Regions from separate parts of the Lentibacillus sp. genome, predicted to be linked through region 3. Evidence: riboswitches for the same ligand, from Rfam matches in the RefSeq annotation. Region 3 holds a riboswitch; each other region holds the start of a gene.

Region 1 (10,545 bases), on a different contig from region 3:
ATGATCCGAGGAAATAACTGACCACTGCCCCAAGGATAAATACAATGGCCGGAATCGTGAAGCTCGGCAAAAATGAACCGAGTGTCGCATTAATAAATTTGGAAAAGCCAAGATCTTCGGTAACAAGTGACAGTGCCCACACCAGGATAAGCAGGATAATCGCCTGCATGAGCTGATTGCCGCCGTCGTAAAAATGGTAAATGGTCTCTTCCATGGACTGCCGGCGAATCACATAAAACACAAATGTCAAAATCAGAGTTATGAAAACTGCCAGCAGCATAACGAATGTAGCGTCCGCTTCTGAAAATGCCTGAAAAACGGTGTTCGCACCCTTAGCCATCCCATTTTGCCATAGCAGAAACAGCGATAGCCCTAGGAGCAAAAAGAGCGGAACAATCAGATTCCACGGCTGTGCTTTGACCGTCGAAAGTTCTTTTTCGATGCCTGAACGATGGTAGTCATGCTCATTAACTTGTTTACCGGTCTGTTTATTTGTCCTTTCCTTTTCAGAAGATGACCAAAACGTCCGGATAAGGCCAATTACCAGCATCACAATAGCATAGAAATTAAACAGAATGCTGAGCAGGAAAATCTGGTAGGGATCCATGTCCAGGTTAAACTTTTGCACACCACTCTCCACAAGCGAAATCATGAAACCGACAAATGCTGTTGCAACGGGCAGGAGAACGATAACTGAACTTGTGGAGACATCCATTGTAAACCCGACTTTGCGTTTGGAAATGCTCATATCTTTCATGAGCGATTTCACGACCGGGCCAATCATCATAATTCTGAACATCGGCATCATGAACGTGAACGGCAGTGTCAGCCAGATGAGCCCCAATAAACCGCGCTGTGATTCAATTTTGTCTCCAATCCATTTCGAAAAGCCTTTTATGCCGCCTGAAATATTCATCATCCCAATCAGGCCGCCGAATAAATAAAGAAAAGCGATGATTTTGATATTGTTTTCGTCCGATAGGGTTGTAACAACGTAGCTTACTGATTTCTCAGTGCCGCCAAGCAGACTGAATTCAACGAGTAATCCCCCGACGAGAACACCCAGTACAAGCCCCGGGAGAATTTTCTTTAGCCATATTGATAATCCAATTACAATCACAAACGGAAGTAAGGAAAGCCACTCCATTATTCTGACATCCTTTCGGTTAATAGCAATACCAATTTTTTAAAGCATTCTAGTCATCAAGATTCTTATCCTCTAAAGCTTCCAGAGCGGACCTTCTTTTCCTGCGCTTTTCTTGCTTGTTAATATGAATGGTTGGCGGCTGATAATCCCTGGTAGCTCGGATATCCTCATTGGAAGCCCGCATGAAGGACCATGCCAGGAGTCCCATAATAAACAAAACCGGAAACCCGGCGACTATACTGGCAGTCTGCAATGTCTGTAAGTCACCGATGAACATTAAAACCAAAGGCATCAGGCATAGGGTGAATGCCCAGAAAAGGCGATTCCAGCGCAATGGCTCGGCTTTGACTTCTTTTTGCACCACAGCTGACAGGATATAGGATGATGAATCAAACGTTGTCGCCAGGAAAATGATTGCCAGAATAGTGAAGACGGCCACCATAATCCATGCCATTGGCAGTTGATTCAGAATCGCGATGATGGCAGCAGGCGCACCATTTTCGTTCATGAAGCCAATAACGTTAAAGCGGCCAGACAGCTGCAGATGGAGGCCAAAATTTCCCATGATACCGAAAAAGAGCACACAGCCCAGCGTACCGTAAACCATCGTGCCGAAAATCATTTCCTGGATGGTTCGACCGCGTGAAATGCGTGCAACAAACAGTCCCACAAATGGTGCATAGACAAGCCACCATGCCCAGTAGAACACCGTCCACGCTTCCGGAAATCCTGTTTCGGTAAAACCGCCGACATTAGCAAATGGCTCAAGCCAGGTAGCCATTTTAAAAAAGTTATCGATAATAAGACCAATGCTCGTAAAGGTCGTTTCACTGATAAATAACGACGGTCCGAAAACAAAAATAAAAGCGAGCACAAAAATAGCGAGCCAAAGATTGATGTCACTAAGCACTCTGATGCCGTTCCGCAAACCCGAATAAGCACTGACCGCAAATATCGCAGCACAAATGAGCATAATCACCGTCTTCATTGTAAGGTTTACCGGCAGACCGGTTATGTCATTCACACCTTCTGCGATCATCGGTGTTCCCAATGCCAGCGTCGTTCCGGCACCGCCCATCAGACCAAACATAAACAGAACATCAATGAGGATGCCAAGCGGTGTATCGACCAGCCGTCCGAGGACGGGTCTGACAGCCTCACTTATTTTCAGAACCGGCTTTTTCCGGACATAATAAAAATAAGCTATCGGCAGTGCCGGCAATGTATATATTGCCCAGGCAATAGGTCCCCAATGGAAAATACCGTATGCCGGCGCATAATTAATAGCTTCTTTCGATTCAGGCTCTATGCCGAATGGCGGACCTTGATAATAATAGGCCCACTCGATCATTCCCCAGTACAGGATACTTGACCCGATACCTGCAGCAAACAGCATGGCTGCCCATGATATCGTGCCAAATTCTTTTTCTTCATCTTTATCACCAAGTTTGACATGACCATTTTTGCTGAATGCAACAAAAACCAGAAAGGCAAAAGCAGCCAGTCCGAAAATTAAATATAAGACACCAAAATTGCCAGTCATGAAATCATTTGCCATATTCACAAATTCTTTACCTGCTTCAGGAAAAACCGCCAGAGGGATGGAGACGGCAACCAATAGGAATAAAGCACCAAAAAATGTCGGCCAGTCAATCAAATCTTTGTTCATTATTTTCACCCTTTCTACCGATAGCTTTTCTAGATGATGGCAGGATATTCATTGGCAGTGAAATATTTGAATGGCAGCAGGTAATTAATAAAAGGTACGGCAAAATGGGGGCGTGATAAAGTTTGATAAGCTTATTGCGCTGGACAGTAAAGAGTTATGTGTTGTGGGAGCTGAAGGGGTATTGAGGAGGAAATCCCGAAGATATCATGAATTTTCCCGAAGTTCACCGGGAAAATCCCGAAGTTCACATTGATCTCCCCGAAGTTCACAATAAAAATCCCGAAGTTCACAAAATTCCAGATTTCGGTCGCAGCTAAAAAAACCGCTGTATGAACTCGAAAAACGTTCATACAGCGGGTAGATGGCCTTTAGCCGGCTTCAGTTATTTCATTCGGCGGCAGTATTTGCTTAAGTTGCTGCTTTTCGTCGTTCGACAGCGGCATCATTGGCAGACGAGCGTCTCCAACGTACATACCCATCATATTGAGAGCTGCTTTTACCGGTGATGGGCTTGGTTGTGCGAATAGCGCCTTCATCGTCGGCAGAAGTTCCTGATGGATAAGAGATGCACGTTGCACGTCACCGTTCTGGAAGCTTTGAACCATTTTTTTAATGTCACTTCCGATAATATGCGAGGATACGGATACAATTCCGTTACCGCCAATCGCCAGTACAGGGAGTGTCAGATTGTCGTCACCGCTGTAGAGGGTGAAATCTCCAGACGTTTTACTGATGATGTCAGTCATTGCATCAAGGTCGCCGCTCGCTTCTTTCACCGACACAATGTTACTGATCTCAGACAGCCGGATAATAGTTTCAGGATCAATTGCCACTGCGCTCCGACCTGGAACATTGTAAAGCATTACGGGAAGGGATGTCGCTTGTGCAACTGCTTTATAGTGCTGATACAGTCCTTCCTGGGAAGGTTTGTTATAGTATGGTGTTGTGAGCATGATTGCATCGATACCCGTCGCTTCCGCCTGCTGTGTCAGCTCGATGGAAGTCCGGGTGCTGTTTGATCCTGTACCTGCAATGACGGCTGCTCGTCCATCTGCAACTTGTGAGACAAAGCGGAACAAGTCCAGTTTTTCGTTATCTGTCAGGGTTGGGGATTCACCTGTCGTCCCCGCTACGACTAATCCGTCCGAACCATTTGCGATTAAGTAATTCACCAATGTACGTGTTGCCTGAAAATCGATATCACCATTTTGATTGAATGGGGTTACCATTGCGGTTAAAACTTGGCCGAAATTCATCGTTTTTCACATCCTTTTAAAATTGTTTTTAAAAGGCTATCTCCCATTTTCGCAATAAAAAAACAACAACGAGGGGTCGCTGTTGCAGCAGAAACGTTACTTACGTTTCTTTGCGCAAGATAGCCCTCCATATAGTCTCCTATATGACAGTCCTGTATTTATTCAATAGCAGAACCAACTTCGAGAATATGAGCTTCTCTTAAGTTTCGGCGAATACCCCTTTCCACAATCATCAGCGGATCCCATAGTCCTTCTACTGTGTACTGATGGTCTTCGCACCTCTACCCCACTTCAATGAATTGAAATGGAAAATATATAATTATATTCAATCTACCACAGGGTATCCGGAATTTCAAGGCATACTTCGGGAATTACCACGTCAGGTATCTTTTCTTTTAATCTATTGCATCAGAATGTTTTCTATGATAGTCTATTAAATACAATATATATTAATAAAAGTTATTAAATTCACTATATATAGTGTCCGAGAAATAAGGTGACAACTTCGTCTTAAAAGGGAATCCGGTGAAAATCCGGAACTGTCCCCGCAACTGTAAGTGTGGACGAACAGGCTATCCACTGTATTGCAAGCTTCACGGCAGCTATATGGGAAGGGCCTCAGTAGACAGAAGCATGAGTCAGGAGACCTGCCTTAGTTCGTACGTTTCAATCCTCGGGGCAAGAGATGGTGAAGCGATGGGAACATACTGCATATTTTCTGTCGTTTTATAACCGTTCATCCCCGTGGTGAACGGTTTTTAATATTTTTTTAGGAGGCAGAGCCATGACACTGACAATAACGGAGGATCTTGAGTCATTAATTGAACAGGCAACTGAAGGGCTGGATGTGGATAAGGAAGCTTTTTTGGAAAAAACACGTGAAAAGGGTGGTGCGGTCGATAAGAATTGTTTAATAAGACTGGCACTGGAAAATATCGATGAGGCAAATCCTGACTGGACATTTGTCGGCGAGCGCTTGTATCTGCAGACATTATATGAACAGGCAGCAGTAAATAGGAGGTATGAGGTCAGCCGTCAATACGGAGATTTTCATCAGCTTATTTCACGATTGGCGGATAAGGGCATTTATTCAGATAACCTGCTTAAGTCATACACCAGACAGGAAATTGATTATTTTGGCAGCATTATTGAGCCTGAGCGGGATTTGTTGTTCAACTACCTTGGTCTGTATACGCTGGCAACCCGATATCTTGCAACAGACCACGATAAAAACATATATGAACTGCCACAGGAGCGATGGATGGTCATCGCAATGCACCTGATGCAGGATGAGCATCCCGAGTATCGCAGCCAATACGTTGCTGAAGCCTATTGGGCGCTCAGCAATCTGTACATGACGGTTGCCACACCAACGCTTACCAATGCGGGTAAAACACACGGTCAACTGTCGAGCTGCTTTATCGATACGGTGGACGACAGTCTGCAGTCGATCTATGACAGCAATACCGATATTGCCAAGCTTTCGAAAAATGGCGGCGGGATTGGTGTTTACATGGGGAAAATCCGCAGCCGCGGCAGTGCGATCAAAGGTTTCAAAGGGATGTCAAGCGGTGTTGTGCCGTGGATCAAGCAGCTGAACAACACGGCTGTTAGCGTTGACCAGCTCGGGACGAGAAAAGGCGCGATTGCCATTTACCTGGACATCTGGCATGCCGATATTGAGCCGTTTCTTGATTTGAAGCTGAACAATGGCGATGAGCGTCTCCGCGCACACGATATTTTCACGGGTGTCTGTCTGCCGGATTACTTCATGGAACAAGTGGAAAAGCGTGGTGACTGGTACTTGTTTGACCCGCATGAGGTGCGGCAGGTGATGGGGTATTCACTTGAGGAGTTCTATGATGAAGAGCAGGGGGCAGGTTCGTGGCGCGAGCGCTATTTGGAATGTGTCCGGTCTGATGAGCTCACAAAACGTGTCGTTCCAGCAATCGATATTATGAAACGGATTATGAAATCACAGCTCGAATCCGGTACGCCGTTCATGTTTTACCGGGATGAGGTGAACCGGCAGAACAATAATCCACACGAAGGCATGATTTACTGCTCGAATCTTTGTACGGAAATCACGCAAAATCAGTCACCGACCGAATTTTTGGAAGAGTTGACGGAAGCGGATGGCACCATCGTGAAAAAATATAAACCCGGTGACTATGTTGTCTGCAATTTGAGTTCAATCAATCTCGGGAGGGCTGTTCCGGAGAAGGCTCTGGAACGTCTGATCAGCATTCAGGTCCGCATGCTTGATAATGTGATTGGCATAAATACTTTGCCGCTTAAACAGACACAGTTGACGAATCAGAAATACCGCGCCATCGGACTGGGGACATTCGGCTGGCATCATCTGCTGGCAAAAAAGAATATCGGATGGGAGACAGAAGAGGCGGTTGATTACGCTGACCGGATGTACGAAAAAATCGCATATCTGACGATTAAAGCCAGCATGGAACTAAGCAGGGAAAAGGGCAGCTATCCGGCGTTTGCAGGCAGCAAATGGCAGACGGGCCGGTATTTTACCGACAAAGGCTATACCGGTGAAAAATGGCAGTCACTCAAGCAGGATGTGATGGAACACGGTGTCCGAAACGGCTACTTGATGGCTGTTGCACCTAATTCGTCGACATCAATGATTGCCGGTTCCACTGCGAGTATCGATCCGGTATTCAAGCCGTTTTACTTTGAAGAAAAGAAGGACTTCAAAATTGCTGTGACAGCCCCGGAACTGGATCATAACACTTACGGGATTTACCGCCGTTCAGCGTATATTCTCGATCAGCGCTGGTCGGTCAGGCAGAATGCGGCCCGGCAAAGACACATTGATCAGAGCATTTCGTTTAATATTTATGTACCGAATACGATTAAAGCTTCCGTCCTCCTGGATTTGCATCTGCAGGCGTGGAAAGAAGGTCTTAAAACAACATATTACGTCCGGTCAACGGCCAATGATGTCGAGGAATGTGAGTGGTGTGAAAGTTGAAAGCATTAATCGCTTATTTATCATACAGCGGCAATACGAAGGAAACAGCTGAAATGGTTGCTGATTATCTGTCGGCGGATGGCGCGGTGACTGATATGCACCGGATTGGCATCGATCCGCCGGTGGACGCGTCCGCATACGATTTGATTTTTATTGGCACATTTACGTGGGAGATGGGCGCGACCCCTGATGAGGTAAAAGAATTTGTTCTGGAGGTCGGCTATAAACCGGCTAATGTTGCTGTATTCGGGACCGGAGATACGCAGTTCGGCGGTGATGAGCTTTATTGCCTGGCTGTGGATAAACTGGTCACATTTTATCAGAGCAGATGGGACGGATTGAAAATCGAGCAGTCACCGCGAGGCTCACAGGAATTTATGGTGAAAAACTGGCTGGAAGGAGTGCTTCATGATGTCAAAAGTCTTACTTGAGAAAGCAAAAACATTGGAACCGATCAATCCGAATAAATCAACCGCCTTGTTTGGCGGGAAGTCGAGCGGTATCCTGAATTGGAATGACATCGCTTATCCGCACTGGTATAAAATGTACAAGCGGCTGATCGGCAACTACTGGCAGGCGGATGAAATCAATATGTCCGACGATCTGCGCCAGTTTGCATCACTGACTGATGAAGAGCGTGATGCGTATTTGAAAATTATCGGACTGCTGTCGACGCTGGACGGGCCGCAGACACGGACGGCACTGTTATTGTCATTATATGCGACAGATCCGTCTGTCCAATCGATCATGGCTGTCATCGCTCAGCAGGAAGCTGTGCACAATGAAAGCTACTCGTATGTGCTGTCCTCAGTAGTATCGCTTGATGAGCAGAATGAATCGTTTCAGCTCGGGCGTACCGACCCCGTACTGCTGAAACGGAATGAGACGCTTATACAGCAATACAACGCGTTTGTCGAGGAACCGACGATTGAAAATATATTGAAAACTTGTGTTTACACTGTGCTCCTGGAAGGGATGTTTTTCTATTCCGGATTCGCGTTCTTTTATCATCTCGCGCGAAAAAATAAGATGGTCGGTACATCAACCATGATCAGTTACATCAACCGGGATGAACTTGAACATGGACGGTTTATTTCTGAATTATTCCGGGCGGCATTGGATGAAAATCCGGATTTGAATACAGCGGAATTTGCTGATTGGGTTTACAGCAGGTTCAGCGAGTCGGTCGAACTTGAAATCGAATGGTCCGCGTATGTACTCGCTGATATTGAGGGGATCGACCTCGATGAAATGGCCGGCTATATCAAGTATCGCGCCAACAAAATGTTGCGCATGATGGGCCTTAGCGAGATGTATCCTGAGCATACGGAAAACCCGATGAAATGGATCCGCGCGTACGCCGATAATTTTGACGGCACCAAGACAGACTTTTTCGAGCAAAAATCACGGCAGTATACGAAAACAAGCGATCTGAACGGGTTTGATGATTTGTAGCTGAGCGGATGTGGGGGCGCCATACTTTACTGAGAAATCGCCGAATAATGCAGATATGAAAATTGCTTTTGCCAAAGTTCACATTTGAGTTTCGACCATTGAAGTGTTCGACATTGATGCCAAAATAAGGGGCTGGGACATAACTAAAACGTTTAATATTAAAGACGGATGATACTCGGCATATTTAAGTGAAATGTATGGGTGAATCTTAACCACCGCCGCGGAAAAAGAAAAATCCGAACTGATTCAAAATTCAACTGAAGAATTTTAAATCATCGTTCGGATTTTTTCTTTGATTCATTACTTTTGTCGCTTCACTATACTTCATTAAGCGGAAAAACCTTACCCGATACTGCGTGCACGCCATATGCACAGTCCAGTTTTCCGCACATGATGTAGGTTTCCCGCCCTCTGTCATATACGTAAACCGGTTCAATTTCAATATGTTCACGCAACGTTTCAAACGCTTCATCACGCGATAAAACCGGATCTTCAGCCTTTACAAAATGTTTAAACGCTTCAAACAGCCTGTCCTGATCAAAATAATTTACCGCTGTAAGTGTATCACGGTCAATCAATAGCTTGATCTTAATATCAAGCGCATATTTCACCTCGCCCTGAACAGGTTTAATCTCAGCCACGATATAATCGTCCTTCAAATAAACACCGGTCAGTTTACGCTTGCCGCTCTCATCCGGAAAAACCAGACGCATAAACCGCAAAACTTCCTGCAGGCTTGTTTCCACTTCAGTTTCCGATAGAGGTATTGTGTCCGGATGCAGTTCGTTTGCCAGCACACTTTCCAGTTCCACCTCGGGAGACAAGTCAATATCTTTTTGTTCAAATTCTCCTTCGAGCGGTTCTTCCCACCGCAATACTTTGTCCATCGCAATAAAAGAACTGCGATCCTCACCATACGAAAACGGAATGGTCCGTAATGCATCGTTGTTCAAAAACACTTCTTCAATTCCATAGATTGGCACCCATTTTTCCTGCTCTTGATCAGGCAATTTCTGCAACCGGCACTGGTCTTTTGCAAATGGTTCATACTTATCAGGTGTCAGCGCAAACGGCTCCCATTCGATTTGCGTTTCACCCGGGAATTCACCATCAATAGAAAATGCTGTCAGAACATCATCGTCATTGAATTCGATCTTGATTATTCCGCTGGGAGAAACCGGGATGTTATCAACCGCTGCGCCGAATACCAGCGTCTGCTCATCTTCACGTGCAATCAGAAACTGCCGGCCAAATGTGAGTCCGGTCATCTCTTCAATCCACTCGATCACATCTTCTTTGGCAGCTGATAACGGGTATAAGCTGCTGTCAGCGCTGTTGACATCCCTGGTGAAATCAAGCAGGCGCACTGCCTTCGTATGAAAATTGATATCCACGACTGCAGTCCCTGCCGGATTTAAAGCTTCATCCGAACCCATATCACCCGCCGGGAACCATTCCATATTTAAAATATAGGATGTTTCATTAAAATGATTCTTTTCACGGAAAAATTGATACCGTTTCAGTTCGTGGTCATGTAACCCAAGCGTTTCGCGCGCATGATCCACTACTGACTGCAATTGTTCATTCATTGTAAAAACCCCGCTTCTGCTGAATTATGTTCAGTATAACACCTTCTTTTAAGTATCTGAAATCGCTGTAGTTATACGGAAATATTTTTAAGTTAGTCTTCCAATTAATGATCAGTCAGAAAACATTTAAATAAACCGCTTTCTTCTGGTACAATAAACAATCAGATTGTAAACATCAAAGAAAAATAAATGAGGTGAACGACATGGGAGTGGAGCACAATCCACATCTGCTATGGTTTGTTGTGGGATACGGCATCATCATGGTGATTATTGGCATTTACTTTTCCAGAAAAATTTCCAGCAGTGAGGACTTTATTTTAGCCGGAAAAGGTTTGGGGACGGTTGTCCTGACAGGGACCCTCCTTGCCACATGGACAGGCAGCGGCAGCATCTCCGGCGGCGAGACGTCGATGGCTTATACATACGGGATAATA
Region 2 (10,545 bases), on a different contig from region 3:
GGAGTTTAACACAAAAGTACCGATATTAACCCACGATGAGATTGGTGAGCTGGCAATGGCTTTTAATCGAATGGGAAGACAGCTGAAATTTCATATCAATGCATTAAGACAGGAAAAGGAACAATTTTCAAGTATCGTCAGTTCAATGGCTGACGGGGTCATAACCTTAAACCGAAACGGTGATATGCTGGTAACCAACCCGCCTGCAGAACATTTCATTGAAAAGCTCCATTACGAAAATGGTATTGAGCCAACCGAGGATAACCCGAAATCCCCTGAGCCACTGAGCGGGATTTTACAAAGTGTTATTCAGGACGAAAAAGAAGTGATCCGGGAAATTAATGCACAGGGACGAACATGGGTCATGATCATGACACCATTGTATGACCAATCTTATGTGCGAGGCGCTGTAGCCGTCATTCGCGATATGACAGAGGAGAGACGTCTGGATAAAATGCGGCAGGACTTTATTGCCAACGTTTCTCACGAATTGCGCACACCTATATCAATGCTGCAGGGTTACAGTGAGGCAATCGTTGATGACGTTGCTGAGTCCAAAGAGGAGAAAAATGAACTGGCGCAGATTATTCATGAAGAGTCACTTCGCATGGGAAGGCTTGTTAATGAACTCTTGGACCTTGCCCGAATGGAAGCAGGTCAGACCATGTTAAACAAGGAAAAAGTTAATGCCGGCAAATTTCTGGAGCGTATCCTGAAGAAATTCAAGGGACTGGCAGAAGAAAATAATGTTCAGCTCATTTCAAAAAACCATCTGAGCATATCCAATATTTCAGTGGACGCCGATCGGATGGAACAAGTATTCACTAATCTTATTGATAATGCAATCAGGCATACTGAAGAAAATGGCTTTGTAAAAGTGATGGTTGAAAATACAAATACTGAGCTTCTAGTGTCGATAGAGGATAATGGAAGCGGCATCCCGGAAGAAGATATACCTTTTGTGTTTGAACGCTTTTATAAAGCTGACAAATCGAGGACGAGAAACGGCAAGAAGAAAGGAACCGGACTGGGACTTGCGATTGCAAAAAATATCGTTGAAACACATGGGGGAACGATCAACGTGAAAAGCATGGCGGATGAAGGTACAACGTTTGAAATTAGGGTTCCGCTGTAGTGCCTGTCACTTTAGCGTTGTGCTGGAAAAACAGAGATGTTTATGATACTATAATGCTGAAATCTTAATAAGAAAAATAGATATTGGTGTAAATACTTAAAGAAGTTGTTCAAAAAGTCCGGTAACAAGGTCACATCGAAATTCTTTTTCTCCGCTTCTCATGCGATGCTCGAAGCGACGCCGCCTCGGACTTCTTGGTCCTTGTTATCCTTTTGAACACGAACTTAATAGGGAATCCAGTGAAAAGCTGGAACTGTCCTCGCAACTGTAAGTGATTGACGAAATAAGGGTGAACCACTGTATGGAATTCCGTACGGGAAGGCCTTAGATTAGGCTTGAATCACAAGTCAGTAGACCTGCCAATATCTAGTGTTTCAATGCTTCGGGGATATGAGCGATTGGGACAACCGAAAACGTGATATAAACTCAGCATATTTTCGATTGTCTTTTAAGCTAACCTATGAAGGAGGTTAGCTTTTTTATTGTTCTGCTGTTGTCAGTCCAGTATTGCTTTTGGTTTCCATCGCTGATTTTCGTTAAGTTGTTTTCCGCTGCTTGAAACTGCGTCGCCTAAAACTTATAAGTCTTTTTTTATCCTTTTTGAGCACAAATTAAAACATAACAAGGAGGAATCGTAAATGAACAAGTTGATTTTACGGATTGCATCGATATTAGTGGTTATTGGACTGATAGCCGGCTGCGGCGCCGGGGGAGAAGATCAATCCGAATCAAACAACAATAATACACGGACTTCAACAAATGAAAACGCAGATGGCGAACTCAGCGAAGATGAAATCCGGATTACGATAAGTAAAGATGAAGGTTCCGAATACATTGCAGAAAAAGAAATTGAGATTGAAGAAGGCACTATTTTAATGGATGTTCTGCAAAAGAATTTTTATGTTAAAACTGAAGAAAATGGACAATTTATCACTTCCATCGAACGAGTTTCCGCCGAGGAGGACGAACAAAAAGCGTGGATATTTAAGGTGAATGGCGAAATGGCAAATGTCGGTGCCGCCGAATATGAATTATCCCCAGGTGATGAAGTAACATTCGATTTACAGGCATGGGAATAATTTTATGAATACTTACAAGCTGACTTTACTAGCTTTGCTCGCTTCACTTGCGGTAGTTGGCAGAAGTGTGTTTGCATTTCTTCCCAACATACAGCCGGTCACATCACTGATTATCATTTGCGGGCTTCTGCTAGGCCCGGCGGCAGCCATCATACTCGCATTGTTAACAACGTTTTTATCAAATATGCTGCTGGGGATGGGAATCTGGACTGTATGGCAGGTTGTTTCCTGGGCTCTGATAGGCTTTATCAGTGGCTTTATGGGGAAATATCCGCGGAGAATTCCGGTATATATCATTGTTGCGTTTGCAGTCTTGAGCGGATTTTTATACGGGTTTATCATATCGTTGACTACGTATTCAATCGCCGGGAAATTTTGGCCTTATTATCTGGCAGGTTTGCCGTTCGATATGTATCACGCTGTTGGCAATGCTGTGTTCATTATTTTACTATATCCGATTATCAGCCATTTCTTTGAAAAATATGCCAATAATCGGTTTTATTTGCAAAATACCAGCTGAATCAGGCTGGTATTTTGTGTTGGTTTTTCTCACCATAACCATTATAATAAAGGAAATGTATGTTTTTCCTAACTGCCCTCATATTTTAATGGATCCCCGTGGAAAGGATTTTCGGCAACCTTAATGGAGTCTGTCGGGCACCCTTCATATGCATCCAGTACATCATCTTCCAAATTCCCGGGTACCTCGGCAGTTCCTTCATTCTCATCCAGAACAACATAAGCCAGCGCCTCATCGTTATAATCGTATATATTGGGGGCGGTGGCACCGCATGCCCCGCAGGCAATACATGTTTCCTGATCCACTATCGTATATTTTGGCATCTAATCTCTCCCTGCTTAAAAGAACCTATCATCACTCATTCTATTGTAAAAAAGTAAGTTATACATTTCAACTGCGCCACAACGTGTTATCATTGATATGAACATATGCAAGTCTATCTGCATATAAAGGGGGGTCTCTATTGCTGTTCGATTACATCATCATGTCTTGCTGCTCCAGATTTAAAGATGGGCGCAGCATTTCTGCAGTCTATCATTTATTGAAAGGAAAACGTTCAATCCAGACGGTGCAGGATTCACATATTTACCAATTGAATCGTTTTTATGGAATATATCCCTCGCTGCAAAAACGGGATTTTGAAGAGCACATACACCAACTGGCTGACGAAGATATGCTGTTACTGAACAATACCAACGCAGCAATGACGACCGTCCGTGGAGAAAATTGGCTACGTGAACAGAAGAAACACGTTCCTGTAAATTATTTTAACGGGATGGAGTATTATCAGAAAGCATCTATTTTTCTTGAACGGCTGCTTCTGCTCATTCAGACAATGACAAACAGCAAAAAAAATAATTTTCATTTCATTCCTGTAGTCGATAAGCGAATCGCAACGAATTGGGTGAAAAGGCAGTATTATCAAACACATCGCTTCCAGGCAAATTTTCTGAACCAACTTTATGAAGAGCTCTATCAATTACTGAAATGTTTTTCAGAGATGGAGGCAAATATTTTTGTTGACAGTCTTACAGGATATAACCATTATGGTATGAGCAGCTTTCAGATTGCTGATCACTATGAAATGAAACAGCTTGATGTCCCATTAGTCAGAACCGCTATCGTTCATCACATGTTGACGATAATAAGCCGAAATACAGCTGCATACCCTCTGTTTACACGTTTTTTGCAAGATCTGCCACAAGAGATGAGAATTACCAGTTCAGCGGGTAAGACAAAAGAACTTTTGGACAGACATTATTCGGCAGAAGATATAGCTATAATGCGTCAATTGAAGTTGAATACAATTTATGACCATGTGGTTGAAATAGCACTGTACGACGAGAACTTCCCGATTGAAGCATATGTAACAGCGGGGGAACAGGCGGAAATCAAGGGTGCTGTAAAAAATATATCATCTTTCAAATTAAAAGCTATCAAACAGGAAGTAAACGAAACCATCAGTTATTTTCAGATACGTCTCGTACTGGCTGTCGAGAAAATATCATAACAAGGTGATTCCTTTGATAAAAGAAAAACTGAATGAACAGTTAAAAAACCAATTTCATATTTCTTCGTTCCGACCGGGTCAGGAAGAGATTATAAATGATATAATGGATTGGCGTGATGTGCTTGCCATTCTGCCGACCGGTTCGGGAAAATCGCTTTGCTACCAGCTGCCCGCAAGTCTGTTTAAAGGTGCTACGATTGTTGTTTCACCTCTCATCTCTTTAATGGAAGATCAGGTTAAACAGTTAAAGGCTACAGGGTTTAAAGCAGTTGTAGCGTTAAACAGCTTTATGGATCTCCGCGAGAAAAAACGTGTTTTACAGCAGCTGGATCAGTATAAGCTTATTTATCTGTCTCCGGAGATTTTGCAGCATGACGACATTATTCATCGCCTGAAACAAATGCTGGTTAATCTATTTGTCATCGATGAAGCGCATTGTATCTCACAGTGGGGACATGAATTCAGACCCGATTATTTGCGGCTGGGAGATGTTATAGAGCAATTGGATAATCCGGCTGTCATGGCGTTAAGCGCAACAGCAACGAAAGAAGTTCAGAATGATATCATCTCATCCTTAAACAGGCCCGGCATTGTCCGCCATATTTATCCAATGGACCGGGAGAATATCACGTTTACAGTAAAAAAAGTGAATGATGACAGACAAAAACAAGAAATGATCATTAACATACTAAAGCGGTATCGTGTGCCGACATTGATTTATTTTTCCAGCAAACGAATAACTGAGAAAATTGCTGCAGTTCTGTCCAAAAAACTTCCTTCGCATCGTATTGCTTATTACCATGGAGGGATGGACCAAGTGGACAGGATTTCCATACAGCAGCAGTTCATGAATGATCAGCTAGATGTGATTTGCTGCACAAGTGCATTTGGTATGGGAATTAACAAACAAGATATTAGGCTCATCCTGCATTATCATTTTCCACTGCAAATGGAATCCTATTTGCAGGAAACTGGAAGAGCCGGACGGGATGGTAAATCAAGTGTCAGTTTGCTGTTATATGCGCCGGGGGATGAGACTCTCCATAAGTCAATTCTCGATAACGAACTGCCTTCTGTGGAAGATGTGAATGTTTTATTCAACAGGCTGTATCAACTTTATTTGCAAAATCCGCAGCTTCCGAAAACAGACGAAGTGCTTGAAACGTTAGAACTAAGTGAAATTCAGTGGCGATTTTTGCACTATCAGATGGAGAAGCATGGTATGATTAAAAAAAACCGGCTTGTTTTTCAACACGAGGAATGGGAGTATTCCATCGAGAAAATCAAGGAATTTATGACAGAAAGGTCAGCTTTAAAAGAAGAAAAACTTGGTGAGATTATCAACTGGATACACGATGATCAGTGTTTACGCGAAAGTCTGTACAAAGGATTTCAAACCGGTTACAAGACCCCGCTGCATGCGTGCTGCAGCAATTGCGATTTCTCCTTTAAAAATTGGGAGCCAGAGCAAACACAAGCTAATGAGACAAATTCCTCATGGGAAACCAAGTTAGGGAAGCTGTTTTTTATTGGAGATTATAACAGTGAAACAAAGTGATATTGTTAAGCAGTTAACAGATAAAGAATTAACAAAACAATTGATATTATCTCAGTCATTATTGCTGATCCTAAGTATAATTTTAAGCTTTTTTTTATTTGATAATATGATTGACTGGCTTGACTATTTCAGCATTAATATGAATGATTTTATTTATTATGGTGTATTGCCGGGATTTATCATCGTTGCAATCGATTTGCTGCTTATTAATATTTTACCTAAAAAATACTATGACGATGGCGGAATTAATGATAGGATTTTTAAAAATCGTTCCATTAAAGGGACTTTTAGCATCGCATTAATGGTTGCAGTTACAGAAGAGCTGTTGTTTCGCGGTGTTATTCAAACGGTATTCGGATATTTCACTGCAAGCACGTTGTTTGCACTTATACATATCCGTTATTTAAAAAAACCGGTACTGTTGATTTCTGTCTTGTTTGTTAGTTTCTATATCGGGTATATGTTTGTTCTTACAGATAATTTATTCGTTACAATTATAGCTCATTTTACAGTGGATTTTGTGCTGGGGGTTATCATTCGCTTTCAGAAATGAGGTGCAGGATATTATGAATGAATCAAATAAATATAATGATGATCATGGGGCAGAGCTGCGGAAACTTTTGGATGAAGTGGAGAAGGGGAGTGAGCAAAAAACTGAAGAGAAAAAGCCGGTAATCGAACCGGAAACAAAAATAGAACGCGATATTGACATTTTAAATTTACCACCAAGAAAAGAAGTGCACGGCAGCCGAAATAAGCCTGCGAAATTAAAAATTAGCGGTGCATCGGTACGGTTAATATCTGTGGTTATTATTTTAATTTTAATTCTCAGTGTTTCATTTTATTTGTGGGGAGAAGAACTAATCGAAGTCATCAACCGCATGTAGCAGGGAAATATGCTATTATGAACATCCTTAAGGATTTACAGCTTCATTTTTTAAATAACGTATACATAATGTCTGTTTTATAAGGATGAACTGCCCAAATTTTCTGCTTTCAATACAGTGTTTTCATCTGTATAATAATGGTTCGGATATAAACATTATAGACCCTGTAAAGTGACAAATAATAATTATAATGTTCAACAACTGCTACAGTTGCATATAGTAATAGTAAAGAAACAGCTGCTGATTGTAAACGGGCATTTTGAATACAATGCCGGGCAGGCTTTATAATGTAAATGTAAGCGAGAAGGGGGATGCTTTATGCGCATTGAGCGGGTATCCAACAACCAATTCACCATATTTCTGACGTTTGATGACTTAATTGACCGCGGTTTTACCAAAGAGGATTTATGGTATGATGCAGCCAATGTACGTCATCTGTTCAGTGATATGATGTATGAAGCAAGTACTGAATTGGGATTTGAACTTGAAGGTGAACTGCTGGTTCAGGTTCATTTAATGCAAGCCCAGGGTATGCATGTGTTCGTGACTCAAAATGGAAGCAGTTCAGACTGGGATGAGGACTTTGTGGAGATGAAAGTCACATTGGACGAAAGCAAGGAGCTAATTTTCGCCTTTGATGATTTTGAGGATATCATCCAAGTGGCGAACTATTTAGCCATTTCAGATATAAATGGCGGTCAAATTTATCATATGGATAATCATTATTATGTGTTATTTAGGGAAAATGAGTTACCCCAAGGCGACAGGGAGAATGTGATTGCGATTATGTCGGAGTTTTCCTTTCCGAGTATTATTACGTCCTATAGGCTGAAAGAGTATGGGAAAGTAATCATGAATGCGTCGGCTGTCGATCAAATCATTGATACATTTTACAGTTAAAAACACCTGTTGAATGACCATTGACGAAAACGCCTTCATGGTTTTCTTTTTCACAAAGAAATTCATTTTATTATATTGCATATTTAGTAGGAACGTGTATACTAAACCCTGAGTACAGCTATAATTAAAATTTTTTCGATATCTAGGAGGTAAACTCATGGTAGCCGATAACGCAGCAGATTCTACCAAAGATAAAAACGAAAGCATGGACGTGTTAGCCTCAACACGGACTGTTGTTAAAAACGCACTGGATAAATTGGGTTACCCTGATGAAGTATTTGAACTGATGAAAGATCCTATGCGTATGATGACGATAAGAATTCCTGTCCGTATGGACGATGGTTCCATTAAAATTTTTACCGGATACCGTGCACAGCACAATGATTCTGTCGGTCCGACAAAAGGCGGAGTTAGGTTTCATCCCAATGTCAGCGAAAAAGAAGTGAAGGCATTATCCATTTGGATGAGCTTAAAAGCTGGCATTGTTGATTTGCCATATGGCGGCGGTAAAGGTGGTATTATCTGTGATCCGCGTGAGATGTCTTTCCGTGAACTGGAAGGACTCAGCCGGGGTTATGTGCGGGCAATTAGTCAAATTGTAGGCCCGAACAAAGACATTCCAGCACCTGACGTGTTCACAAACTCCCAAATCATGGCATGGATGATGGATGAATACAGTCGTATTGACGAATTTAACAACCCGGGTTTCATTACTGGAAAGCCGATCGTTCTCGGAGGTTCACACGGTAGAGAATCTGCAACTGCTAAAGGTGTAACGATTTGCATAAATGAAGCTGCCAAGAAAAAAGGCTTAGATGTTAACGGGGCGAGAGTGGTCGTTCAGGGTTTTGGAAATGCAGGGAGCTTTCTGGCGAAGTTCCTGTATGATGCGGGTGCCAAAATAGTAGGCATTTCAGATGCTTATGGAGGCCTTAGCGACCCTGATGGACTTGATATAGATTATTTGCTGGATAGAAGAGACAGTTTTGGAACTGTCACGAACCTATTCGAAAATACGATAACCAACAAGGAATTACTGGAGCTTGATTGTGATATCGTCGTGCCTGCTGCAGTGCAAAATCAAATTACCGAGGAGAATGCCGGTAACATAAAAGCAAGCATCGTTGTCGAAGCTGCCAATGGTCCTACAACTTTGGAAGGGACCAGAATTCTTTCAGAACGGGGAGTATTGCTTGTTCCTGATGTACTTGCATCATCAGGCGGTGTAACAGTATCGTACTTTGAGTGGGTGCAAAATAACCAGGGTTACTACTGGACAGCAGAAGAAATCGATAAAAAACTTCATGAAACTATGATCAAATCCTTCAACAACATTTACAATACGGCGGAAACAAGACGTGTTGATATGCGGTTGGCAGCTTATATGGCTGGTGTCCGTAAAATGGCTGAGGCTGCAAGATTCCGTGGGTGGGTCTGATATAAGCAGCTGCATCAGCAGTTTTTAAACGAAATAAGTGACGAAAAAACTCTTATCTTGTATAGTTGGATAGGAGTTTTTTAAATGAAAAACATACACAACAAACAATTTCTAAAAAGATTATTATAAGGAAGTGCGTTCGATGCAAAACGAAAATATAATTATTGTAGGCGGCGGGCCATGTGGTATGTCTTGTGCGATTAATCTTCAGGAACATGGAATCAATCCATTAATCATCGAAAAAGAAAATGTGGTCAACACAATCTATAACTTTCCGACCCACCAAACATTCTTCAGTTCAAGTGAGAAGCTGGAAATCGGAGAAGTGGCTTTTATAACGGAAAAACAAAAGCCGGTTCGCAACCAGGCTTTGTCCTATTACAGGGAAGTTGCCAGGCGAAAAAACTTAAGGATCAACTCATTCGAGAAAGTTTACAGTATTAAGTCTTCCGGTCAAAGCAACTTTACACTTGAAACGGAAAATAAGAACGGGGAAAAGCAAACCTATTCAGCGGAAAATGTCATCATCGCGACAGGCTACCATGACCAGCCAAATATGATGAACGTTCCGGGTGAAGACTTGCCAAAAGTTATGCATTACTTTAAAGAAGCGCATCCATTTTACAATAAGAATGTCGTTGTTATCGGAGGGAAAAACTCCGCAGTTGACACAACTCTTGAACTCCATAAAGCAGGAGCAAACATTACCGTATTATATCGCGGGGAACAATACTCCAAAAGTGTCAAACCATGGATTTTACCCGAGTTTGATTCTCTTGTGCGTAAAGAAATTGTCCACATGGAATTTAATGCCCATATAAAAGAAATAACCGACGATAAAGTTATTTACACAGCAGGAAATGAAACAAAAGAAGTCGATAATGATTATGTATTTGCCATGACCGGTTACAAGCCTGACTTTCAGTTATTGAAGCTGACAGGTGTCCATGTCGATGAGAACTCCGGCCGGCCGTTCTTTAATCAAGAAACGATGGAAACAAACGTACCTGGAGTTTATGTAGCTGGAGTTGTTGCAGCAGGTTATAACAACAATGAAATTTTTATTGAAAATGGCCGCTTCCACGGAGGCAAAATCGCTGAAGCAATAACATCAAAAAAGGTAACAGAATTTTAAGCTGTTACCTTTTTTTATTGGGACAAGGCATATTTTTTATGATATAAGAAGTATAAATTTTTGGCTTTACGTATGCATTATCAAAAATAGCCACGTCCGGCTCCAGCGCTACAGTTGTAGCGTGACTTCCTTCACCTCCGGCTGATAAGTCAACAGCGGCTCCCTATGGTCACCGTGTTTCCTTTACCTCCTCTAGTTAGTGGGGCAGATCGGCTAAAACCGCCGCGATGCGCGGCAACGCCGACCCACCTGCAACGCTGACCGCAGTTCGTACGTCACTATACGGGTACCCCGAGCCTTTGTTCTTACACTGGTTTAATAATTTTTCTCAAACATTGATTTTAATTTATCCATATTTGATGTGACTTCCAATGCAATTAATA
Region 3 (10,545 bases):
GCCTTCAGGTTCATCTCCACAGGACTGCCTGCTCCCTCGAGAAAAATGAAGTCAAACTGCTTCTCCAACTGCTTCAGTGCCGATTGAATCGTTTGTTTAGCTTCATTGTGCCAGGACTTTTGATAATCACTGCCATTAATTGTACTGATGGTGTCCCCCATAAAAATCACCTCTGTCCGATGATCTCCAGAAGGTTTTAAGACAATCGGATTCATGCATACGGATGGCGTAAGACCGGCTGCTTCAGCTTGCTGGGCCTGCGCGACACTCATTTCTTTTCCATCTTCCGTTTGAATTGTACGATTAGACATGTTCTGTGCTTTGAATGGTGCAGCGCCATAGCCTTTTTCAGCAAACAATCGGCACAGAGCGGTTGTGAGAAGACTTTTCCCGACATTTGAAGCCGTTCCTTGAATCATAACCCCTCTCATTCCGCTGCCCCTTTCTTGCAAACCGGGATCCCGTTTTCAACCAAATAGGCCGTATCCGCCTGGTGAACGATCTTTTGATGAAGGTTACCAAGTATGTATTGGAATTTTTTCATTAATTGTTCCTTAAAGGGGACCCCTTGTGTCACTTCATTAGAAACAACAACTAGCACTGAGGAAGCTTCCTGAAGACTGGTTATTTCATCGAATAGACAATCAATCAGCCATTCAGATTCCTTCATCATCAATTCAAATAAATAATTGTCCAGAAGCGTTGTCACGCAATCCAGAACAAGTATATCCCGTTTTGAAAAATGCTTGGCAATACGCTGTACGTTGTACGGGCATTCCCAGGTTTCCCAGTGGACGGGGGCGTTTTCCCGGTCTCTCCGGTGGCGGGCAATCCGTGCCGACATCTCCGTGTCATTAAGATCACCACATGCAATATAATGCAGGTTTGCTTCCTGGTCCCTGCCTAAGTCCATTGCCATCTTCTCCGCATATGAGCTCTTTCCGCTTCGAACACCGCCTGTGACAAAAATCAGTTTCCCTGTTTCCATTCGGATAGCGCCTCCATCAATAGATTGTTTTGCTTTTCCTTTTTAACAGCTGCACGAAGCCATGTCCCTTCAAGGCCGGGAAAATTATAGGTGTGCCTGAGTACAAGCCCCTTACGTAATAAAAACAAAAATAATTCTTGCTGATCGTCCTGTGAAGGGGCTTTGATCAGATAAAAATTGACCACTGATGGGCTGTAAAGAAACACATTTTCCCTAAAATAAGCAAATAACCGCATCCTTTCAGCCTCTATATACGACCGTGTCTGTTCGCTGTGCTGCCCGTCATTCAAACAGAGCGTTCCTGCTTTTAAGGCGATGGCATTCAGACTCCAATGCGGCTGGGTTTTCCGGATCCGGTCAAGAAGCTCCGGCTGTCCCGCCAGAAATCCCAGGCGCAGCCCCGCAATACTGTACATTTTTGTGAGTGATCGCAGGACCAGTAAGTATGGAGACCGGCCTGCTTGTTGAATGGATGTGACAGGATTGGATGCAAAATCATAAAACGCTTCATCGATGACGAGCAGCGTTTTTGATTGTTCACACGTATTAATCAGCCAATCAATCGTCTGCCTGTCATATTGCACGCCTGCCGGGTTATTGGGATGGCAAAAGAATACAGCATCAACTTTATTGATTTTCTGTTGCAGTGCTTTTTTTTCCAACTGCCAGCGTGGCGGATGAACAGTATGATAAAAAATAGTACAGTTTTCATTCCTGCAGGCAGACTCATATTCGGAAAAAGCCGGATGAATGATCAGCACTTTTTTTCCGCGAAGATAACGGGCGATTAGCGTAATAAGTTCAGATGCGCCATTTCCGGGCTGCAACTGCGATTCTACGACGCCTTCATTTTCAGCAATAGCCTGTTTCAGTTCCGAAGCTGTTGGATCCGGGTAATCGTCAATCTCCTCCAGCCAACGTTGCCAGTGGTGTTTGATGGCAGGTGGTGCGCCCAGCGGATTAATGTTCACACTGAAGTCCACTATGTTTGCAGGCTTATCCATTCCCAAAGCCTTGAACAGACGATCAGGATTAGAGCCATGTGCCGGCAATCGCATAACATCCTCCCCCTATCCATAAAAATATTAAAAAGAAGCCGATTGAACGTTCCATGATCGAAATAGCCTCTTGAATATGCCCCTTCTGCAAGTCTTTCTGCGGCAGGCCCATAACGGCCCGCTCCGATTTGATACCCTGGTAATAATTTGTGCCGCCGAGTTGAACACCCAGAAGAAGCGCAACGGCTGCTTCCCCCCAGCCGCTGTTCGGACTTGGATGCTTAGCGGCTTCTAATTTCAACGCGTGAAATGTCTGTCTTTTCGGCATGAAAGGCGACGAACAGACGGCAATCATACAAACACCGGTGATGCGGCTTGGAATCCAGTTAACCATGTCGTCAAACCGGGCGGATGCCCAGCCAAAATCGCGGTACCGCTCATGTTTGTACCCAACCATCGAGTCACACGTATTAACAGCTCGATAAACCATCGCCAGTGGAGCACCACCGAAAAATGCCCAGAATAACGGCGCGGTTACGCCATCACTAATATTCTCTGCAACGGTTTCGACGGTTGCCCGGGTAATCCCGCTTTCGTTCAAGCTTTGAGTATCCCTGCCGACAATCATCGACACCTGTTGCCTGGCCGCTGCTATATCACTGTCTTTTAATGGATGATAGACGTTCAACGCAGCTTTTTTCAAATCGTTTTGGGCGATTGTGGTCGCGATGATCACTGATTCGGCGGCAACTCCGGCTATGGAATGAAGTTGATAAGTTCCCCACACAACAAGGGATGTCACCAAAAATACTGTCAGAGTTACAATAATTAATAAAATTATGCCTTTAGCCTTTCTTTGAACGCCTTTATTCAGACGACGTTCAAACCAGGAAATGAAAGTTCCGATCCAGCGTACCGGGTGCGGCCATGAAGGCGGATCACCAATCAACCGGTCGATCATAAGGGCTATTGTGATACTGATTAAATGATAACTGATCATATGCTATCCCGCCTGGTAACGCTCGATAGCTTTTTTGGTTTCCGTATAAACACTTTTTCCAATCAACTGACCAAGCTCTGTTGCTGTCCCTGCATACGATAACGTTTTACCCTGTTGCGTGGCGGCCACCAGAACACTGTCTGTTGAGGTGCCGGTTGCTATTGTATCCGTTCTTTTATCCCGAATATCCAGCTCCCTTAATGCCTGGGTCTTTGCCTCTGTCGCCGTCATGATCGCCTGGATAAACGCCTCTTCTGTTACGTGCCCATTGACAAACAGCCAAATATTGATCGTTCCCTGGGTCATCGGTTGTACCGCTCCGACTGATTGTGTACTATCTGTTGCATTACCGACTCCAGCAGTTACGACAGTAAAAATGGAGAATTGCTCATTTTGCCAAAGGCTGCAGGCAGCATTTTTCGGCTGAACCGCGGTCATCATGCCCACTGTATGCGATGCGTCGAATCCATTCCTTTCAAGATAATCGTGCATCTCACCATTAGGATCAGAACAGTTATAATCATTTAGCACATGACGATTGACAAAAGCGTTGTTCCAGCCGATCCCGGCACCACACATACCTGATGATAATGTTCTTAGTGGAATTGGTGAGGTTAAGGTAATATGCTCCTCGTTAATGTTCAACATCGATGGACCGATTGTGACCACTCCTGCTGACCTTTCAGCCTTATCCGGAAGCAAATGCATTTGCGGCTTGGCGACCGACGGGTGTGGATGTTTGGTCACATTCGTCTTGTATACTTCTTTAATCAAGCCCTCTGTCAGTACGCCATCAGGTGTATGTATCGCTCGCTCCCGGCCCTCGTGCAATAACAGCAGCCGATCACAGTACAGACTTGCAAGGTTCAGATCGTGGAAAATCGAGACGACCGTTAATCCTTCTTGTTCCGCCCCTTTTTTCAACAGATCCAGCAAATCTTTTTGATAGGCTAAATCCAGATGATTCGTCGGCTCGTCAAGCAGCAGTAGATTAGGCTCCTGAGCTAACGCCTGGGCCAGGAATACCCGCTGCTGCTCCCCGCCTGACAATTCCTGAACAGTCTGATGCTGAAATGCCGTAATATTCGTCTGCTCCATGACAGTATGCAGTACATGCTCATCCTTAGGTGTCCAAGTCTGAAAAAAACCCTGGTGATGCGCATACCTCCCAAGCGCAACAGTCTCCCTGACTGTATATGAAAACGCATGTGCCGTGAGCTGAGGCAGAACAGCCATCTTCTTCGCTAATGCTTTCCGTGAAAAATCGACTATATTTCGGTTATTCAGCTGAATAGAACCGGACGTGCAGGGAATTACGCCGCTGATCATTTTCATAAGTGTCGTTTTACCGCTTCCATTGGGCCCTAATATGCCAAAAAATTCACCCTGAGAAACGGAAAAACTGATATTTTGAATAACCGGTTCACCGCCATAGCCTCCTGACACATGCTCAAGGTTCAGCATGACAGTACACCTCCTCTCCATAGTTATGCGCGAGTTTCTGATGATGTCGCACGTGTTTTCGATCGTGTCGCACGTGTTTTGCATCTTCGTGTTACTCGATGCAAAACACGCCAGTTCACTAGCTTTTTCGCTGTTTCATTAGAATTAATGCAAATATCGGAGCCCCGATTAATGCTGTGATGACACCAATCGGGAGAATCCTTGGTGATATAATGGTTCGTGACACAAGATCTGTCAGCATTAAAAATCCGGCTCCGGTTAAAATAGACAGAGGCAGCAGGTGAACATGGTCCGGCCCCCATAAACGTCTCGTCAAATGTGGTATCACCAACCCGACAAACCCGATTGCCCCGGAAACAGCGACTGCCGCTCCAGTCAGAATTGAACCGGCAACAAGGATCACCAATTTCCGCTTTTCGACATCAACACCGAGATGCTGGGCACGTTCCTCCCCGAATGACATCGCATTCAACTCGCTGGTGTTCAGTAAAAGCAGCAACGACCCCAGGATGAAAAACGGGACAATAATCCCTATATGACTCCACCCCCGCATGGATACACTGCCAAGCAGCCAGCCCATAATTTGCTGCAGCTGATCACCCGTTAACGCAATAATCAGCGATATAAACGCCCCCAGAAACGAACTGAAGACAATGCCTGTTAAAATAATCGTCTCTACCCGCATCGTCCGATCCACTCTTCTGGCAAAAAACAGCACAAATAAAATGGTTAATAAAGCGGCTGCTATACTTAAAGCCGGCAGCGTATAAAGCCCCAGAAAAGGAATCGAAATGTTAAAAAACAATGTCACAACTGCCCCGACAGATGCACCGGAAGAGACGCCCAAAATGTACGGATCTGCCAATGGATTTCGCAGCAGACCCTGGAATGCCGCTCCAGCAATGGCAAGAGAGGCGCCGACCAGACCGGCAAGCAGCACTCTGGGCAATCGGATTTGCGAAACAATATTCATATCCATCGAATCAACCTGCTCAGCTATCGATAAGCGAAAAACGTGTGCACCAATAATTTTGACGATATCTGAAACAGGAACTGATACACTGCCAACGGATATGGCCGCAAGCATCGATACAAGCAAGAAGGCAAATGCCAGCACATATGCAAGCAGATGATTATTCGTCAAAAATTTCCGGATAAACAACTTTAGCAATCTCCTTTGCACCTTCCGCTAAACGGGGGCCTGGACGGCTTACAATATCTGACGGCACATCGTAAACCTGCTCTTTCTCAACCGCCGTCATATCTTTCCAACCATCACGCTTGAGGACTTGCGCTGCCGGATCGTCCTCATAATCACCATATGTTGTTATAATGACATCCGGATTGAGTTGCACAATAGCCTCAGGATCCATCTGAACCCATCCGTCCTGCTCTTTTGCTGCATTATCTGCATTGATAACCTGCAGGAGATCATCAAAAAACGTATTTTTTCCCGCCGTAAATAGCTCCGGTGCAGGTGATACTTCAAAAAAGACCGACTTACGTTCATCATCACTGATTGCCTTCGTCTTTTCACGCAAAGCTGCAAATTCTTCTTTCATATTGCTGACGATATCTTCTGCCTTATCCTGTGTACCGGTAACTTGTCCAATCTGTTCAACCGATTCATACGCCTCTGTGATTTGCTGTGCGTCATGAACGACATATACATCGATGCCGGCATCACGGATCTGCTGCAGGGCTTTTTCTGAATTATGTGCACTGGAAGCATGCGCAAGCACAAGATCGGGCTCCAGACTGAGGATCACTTCCACATTCAGCTCCAGACCGCCTACACGCTCTTTTTTCTCTACCGCTTCCGGATAATTGTCATGGTCCGAAACACCGACGATTTCTTCTCCCAATCCGAGTGCAAACGCAATCTCGGTATTACTCGGGATTAAGGAAACGATCCGCTCCGGTTTCTCATCAATCGTCATATCATGATCAAGCGCATCGGTGACCGTTAATGGAAATGCGGATTCTTCTGCCTCTGTTTGCCCAGTGCTCTCATCCGTACTCTCAGGTTCTTTTTCCGATTCAGGACTGTCAGAACCGCAACCGGCCAGAAGACCCAGTGTAAGCATTAATAATAGAAAAAAAGATAAAACCTTTTTCACTTCAATACCCCCTAGTGTATGTTATACAAAATAAAAAAACATCTTCACGAGAAATGAAGATGATTATGTAAAAGAGCAGTAACTAAACCTGTCCCTTTACACCCTCCTATTCCCCGTAGGCATTGGTGCACAATAGGCATCAGGCAGGTCTCCTGGCTCTTGGTCATCACTTGCTGCACCTTCCCTTCCCATACATTCACATGTACAGTGGTTATAACAGCTAGCTCGCAATTTACAGTGGCGGGACCGCGCTGGACTTTCACCAGCTTCCCTTTTAAGATTTCACAAATTGAAATCACCTGTACCCAAAACTATTAAGTTATTCGCTGAATCCAATTATACATAATGTTGCAAAATCTGTCACGTTTCTGCTTGGTTTTAAAAAAGCGGGGAAATTCTTATTCAACAATTTAATCCCGCCCCTTATCGTTGAATAGGTTTTATTTATGTTTGTACAGGGGCATACCAATATATTTTATACATTTGTTCTGATACACCGAAATATAATCTATCTATAATACAGCTGTATATTCCTCTAAATTATCCCTTTGAATGTAAATTATCCGCCGGTAAGAAATCAAAAATTTCACCGGACTCGATTGAATCCGCAAGTTGTTGAAGCCAGTAACAGTATTTCTTGTAATCTTCTAATTGTTCAAGATCTTGCCTGGCTTTTTTGTGTAAACTTTCCTCGGTTTGTTCATCCTCAATGACTTCTTGAAGCTGATCCTCTGCCTGTTTGATGGCGAAAAGGTTTATCTCGGCTTCTCTTTTCCATTTACTTCCGAAAAATCGACCGAAATAATTGAAGAAGTTTTTCTCAGCCACAAAATGATCCTTTCTAGAGCCTTTTCGCCATATTTTCCGGACAATATTAATTTCCTGTAAATTACGGACCGCTGTGCTCATACTAGGTTTCGTCATCCCAAGCTCATCTTTCATTTCATCAAGGGTCATTGGACTCTGCTTAAAATACATTGTGGCATAGAGCCGGCCGATTGACGGAGTTATACCATACAAATCCATCGTTTCGGCAATCGCATTAATGACTTCTTGCTCCGCATAGTTAATTTTTGATTCAGCGGAAAGTACTTCTTTTTCGTCCATGGTCCTCCCATCCTCCGTTTCTCTGTTGTTCAGATTTCTTGTCAATACTGTAGATACTTAAAACCCAGCGTATGTAAGAATTCCCCTTGTACTGTGATTTCAATCACCATGCTTAAAGTATATCATGACACTTTCCATTTTACTTTGATCCGCGGTTTCAGTACATTTCATAACCATTGCGTTAATCTTAACATAAATTATAACTGGTCATTTGAATTGTCTTTCAGCAGCGCATTCTTACTGGAACCACCACTTTCAATTGATTTCTTTTATCTTCCCTTGTAAATTCAAACAACTACACAATTTTCATGATCTATTACCGTATGGGCTTAAAGAAAAAAGGAAGTGGCCAAACCCACTCCCTTTCATGTCTTACTGGCGTTTTTTCGTTTTCTTGTTGTTTGCTTTTTCCGTTTCAGTTAACGGTTCATTGGCAAATTCATGATCATATTTCCTCGTAAGATCCTTCCTTACTGCCTGCTCGTCACTGAAGCCATTCGTTCTTTTTTTGTCATTTGCCATTACAAACACCTCCAGGTCATAGTTTTGCCCAGATGAAGGCTATCCATGTGTTTATTTATGGCATATGGCACATCTAAACTTTTCGGCAGTTTTTTCACTATTTAGATGTTAACCAATTTTTCTTGTACTGTCTGAGGCAACAGCCGAAATAATAAACCTTTATATTTAATATCAGCTGCTCCGGCGAACACAAGAATGATAAATAATAAAATAGCTGTCTTATTATTCCATTCCATAATTTTACCTCCCATATAGAATTGCCCGCCATTTAACACCCTTACCTTAAGCTGCATAACGCATTTTCCAGCACGATTTCCCATCATTAATGGCAATCACTATCTTCCTCCGCCCCCGATTGAATACACTGTTCCCAACCGTAAAAAATCACAAATTAAAGGAGATAGCACGCCGCTATCCCCTTTTAATAATACGCATATTTATGCTTTAAATCCATTATTAACTTCGATAGCGATCATACGGCAGCGGGTTCCATATTCTGTATCCCAGTTCTTCTGATCGAAGTACGGACGGGATGTCGTCGAACATTCGCCGGGCTACTTCCAGCTCGCGTTCTGCTTCTTCCCTGTCCTGATACATAAATTCATCGGAAGCCTTCTCTGCTGCTTTATCCACTTTTTCCTTCAGGGACTCAACGACCATTTCCTGCTGTTTAAAGAGCGATTCACGCGCATCAGCTACCCAACCGGCTTGAGTTGACCTTAATGTGTCCGAAACATGACTGAATTCCTCAAAAATCTCTTTATAAACGCGATCAGCATTGGAGCGTACATCCAGAATCGCTGCTTCCAAATCGTCAAGCGTCAGTTCTTCCACCTCAAGCGCTTTACGTCGCTCTGGCCCACCTAACCTGGATCTGTCTAAATAATATGGAAAGATGCTTTTTATGGTCTTTCCAACTGGTCTGACGGCCTGATTATTTTCATCAACACCTTTAGGCTGGATGCCCTGCATTGCAATCCGGGCTGATTCAGGACGGACAATTTCCTTTGGCGGCAGCACACCATAGCGCAGCAGTTCTCTGATACCCGTCCCCGAAATATTGATGCGATACCGCTCATCATGCGGACACGTCTGGTCTGTTGCTTGATGATCACAACGTGTGCAATAGAACACTTCATGGAACAAGCGTATATCAATGCCCAACTCATCAGATGTAAATTCATCAAAAATGGTATGGGCTTCATATTTACCATAAAAGTCTCCAATACCCGCATGGTCCCGGCCAATAAGCGCATGGGTGCAACCATAGTTTTTCATAATAATCGCATGCAAAACGGCTTCCCGCGGGCCGGCAAAAATGTATGTTACCCGCAACGGTGCAAGCATCGTTCTTTCTTTTGGATAGTAGTTTTCCAATACACTGCGATAAGATAACATCCGGAACTCATGCCTTGTGTATTCACGTTTTGCCATCTCTACCAGCGGCTGGACAAACAAACCATCCATTTCTTCCAGCGCATTTCGATGTATATACTCATGCCCGCGATGCATCGGGTTAGCTCCTGTTATAAATCCGCCGACGGAGTTAAATTTTTTCTCCTCATAAAACAGCTCCCATGTATCTTTCGGTTCCATTCTGATGTTCTCAAACGGACCCCAATGGACACGGCGCAGCAACTGAATCGGACCGCCTAATGCTGTGTCCCCCATCCGCCGGTAAATGGAATCGACGCCGGGATGGCTGCGGTCCTTGGTGCCAAACAGATGTGATGCTCGGAAATCCCGGTCATAGTGAAAGATATCATCTAATTTTAAAATGGCAACCGGTTCTTTTGTATCATCCGCTAGCGCTACTTCATCTCCAACCGATAACGTTTGAATGATTTGCTCGTTCTGATCGCCAATAGGCGCAAAACTCAATGGAACCGGCCAGATAACGCCATTTTTCAAGCGGCCGTCTGTCAGAACGGACTTGTAATCCTCTTCCACCATAAACCCTTCGTTCGGAGACAATACACCAGTGGCAATCATCTCAAGCGTAATGACAGCTTCCAAATCCACCATAATCATTGGCAGCTGCTTCGCTCTCTCCATTGCTTCATCACGCTCTTTTCCCGTAAGAACGCGATTCACTAATTTTTTGCCATGCGGCTGCTGCGGGTAACTGGCTAATTTTTCTTCATCCAACGTCATTTGAAATTGACTCAACAGTTCTCCTCCTCGCTTCCTCTAATAATCTATTGAATGGGTCCCGGGTTACGTTTATCCCGCTTCCCTTGTCCCCCTGTTCATATATATGGAAAGACTGCTATTACTATAACTGTGGAAAAACTGCCCTTTGGAAAGTCATGAAGCATTTCATTTTCCGGTCATTGTTAGTCTTGG

What was found. A riboswitch is a leader RNA that binds a small molecule or an ion and turns the genes downstream of it on or off. The one in region 3 is predicted to bind cobalamin.
Region 1: another riboswitch for cobalamin. It lies ahead of VK097_RS12465 (ribonucleoside-diphosphate reductase subunit alpha); the one in region 3 lies ahead of VK097_RS14075 (ABC transporter substrate-binding protein).
Region 2: another riboswitch for cobalamin. It lies ahead of VK097_RS12210 (DUF4430 domain-containing protein); the one in region 3 lies ahead of VK097_RS14075 (ABC transporter substrate-binding protein).

What each region holds. Positions count from the first base shown of each region.
Region 1 is NZ_DATGTT010000068.1:4,390-14,934, forward strand. Features, by position in the region: gene VK097_RS12450 (Na+/H+ antiporter NhaC family protein) at 1-1,147, opposite strand, end outside; gene VK097_RS12455 (BCCT family transporter) at 1,197-2,816, opposite strand; gene dapA (4-hydroxy-tetrahydrodipicolinate synthase) at 3,185-4,072, opposite strand; lysine riboswitch at 4,185-4,364, opposite strand; cobalamin riboswitch at 4,550-4,741, shown strand; gene VK097_RS12465 (ribonucleoside-diphosphate reductase subunit alpha) at 4,857-7,067, shown strand; gene VK097_RS12470 (flavodoxin) at 7,064-7,498, shown strand; gene VK097_RS12475 (ribonucleotide-diphosphate reductase subunit beta) at 7,479-8,522, shown strand; gene VK097_RS12480 (hypothetical protein) at 8,840-10,111, opposite strand; gene VK097_RS12485 (sodium:solute symporter family protein) at 10,315-10,545, shown strand, end outside.
Region 2 is NZ_DATGTT010000065.1:136,127-146,671, reverse strand. Features, by position in the region: gene VK097_RS12215 (ATP-binding protein) at 1-1,135, shown strand, start outside; cobalamin riboswitch at 1,317-1,513, shown strand; gene VK097_RS12210 (DUF4430 domain-containing protein) at 1,774-2,214, shown strand; gene VK097_RS12205 (ECF transporter S component) at 2,219-2,734, shown strand; gene VK097_RS12200 (ferredoxin) at 2,803-3,057, opposite strand; gene VK097_RS12195 (YpbB family protein) at 3,198-4,244, shown strand; gene VK097_RS12190 (RecQ family ATP-dependent DNA helicase) at 4,249-5,802, shown strand; gene VK097_RS12185 (CPBP family intramembrane glutamic endopeptidase) at 5,789-6,355, shown strand; gene VK097_RS12180 (hypothetical protein) at 6,369-6,689, shown strand; gene VK097_RS12175 (genetic competence negative regulator) at 7,008-7,589, shown strand; gene VK097_RS12170 (Glu/Leu/Phe/Val family dehydrogenase) at 7,747-9,027, shown strand; gene VK097_RS12165 (YpdA family putative bacillithiol disulfide reductase) at 9,170-10,162, shown strand; gene VK097_RS12160 (asparaginase) at 10,478-10,545, opposite strand, start outside.
Region 3 is NZ_DATGTT010000097.1:11,998-22,542, reverse strand. Features, by position in the region: gene VK097_RS14105 (cobyric acid synthase) at 1-431, opposite strand, end outside; gene VK097_RS14100 (bifunctional adenosylcobinamide kinase/adenosylcobinamide-phosphate guanylyltransferase) at 428-988, opposite strand; gene cobD (threonine-phosphate decarboxylase CobD) at 970-2,046, opposite strand; gene cbiB (adenosylcobinamide-phosphate synthase CbiB) at 2,021-2,986, opposite strand; gene VK097_RS14085 (adenosylcobinamide amidohydrolase) at 2,990-4,450, opposite strand; gene VK097_RS14080 (FecCD family ABC transporter permease) at 4,569-5,621, opposite strand; gene VK097_RS14075 (ABC transporter substrate-binding protein) at 5,584-6,570, opposite strand; cobalamin riboswitch at 6,696-6,888, opposite strand; gene cudC (choline uptake/conversion transcriptional regulator CudC) at 7,111-7,677, opposite strand; gene sspO (small acid-soluble spore protein SspO) at 8,050-8,199, opposite strand; gene VK097_RS14060 (hypothetical protein) at 8,301-8,435, opposite strand; gene VK097_RS14055 (sulfate adenylyltransferase) at 8,656-10,368, opposite strand.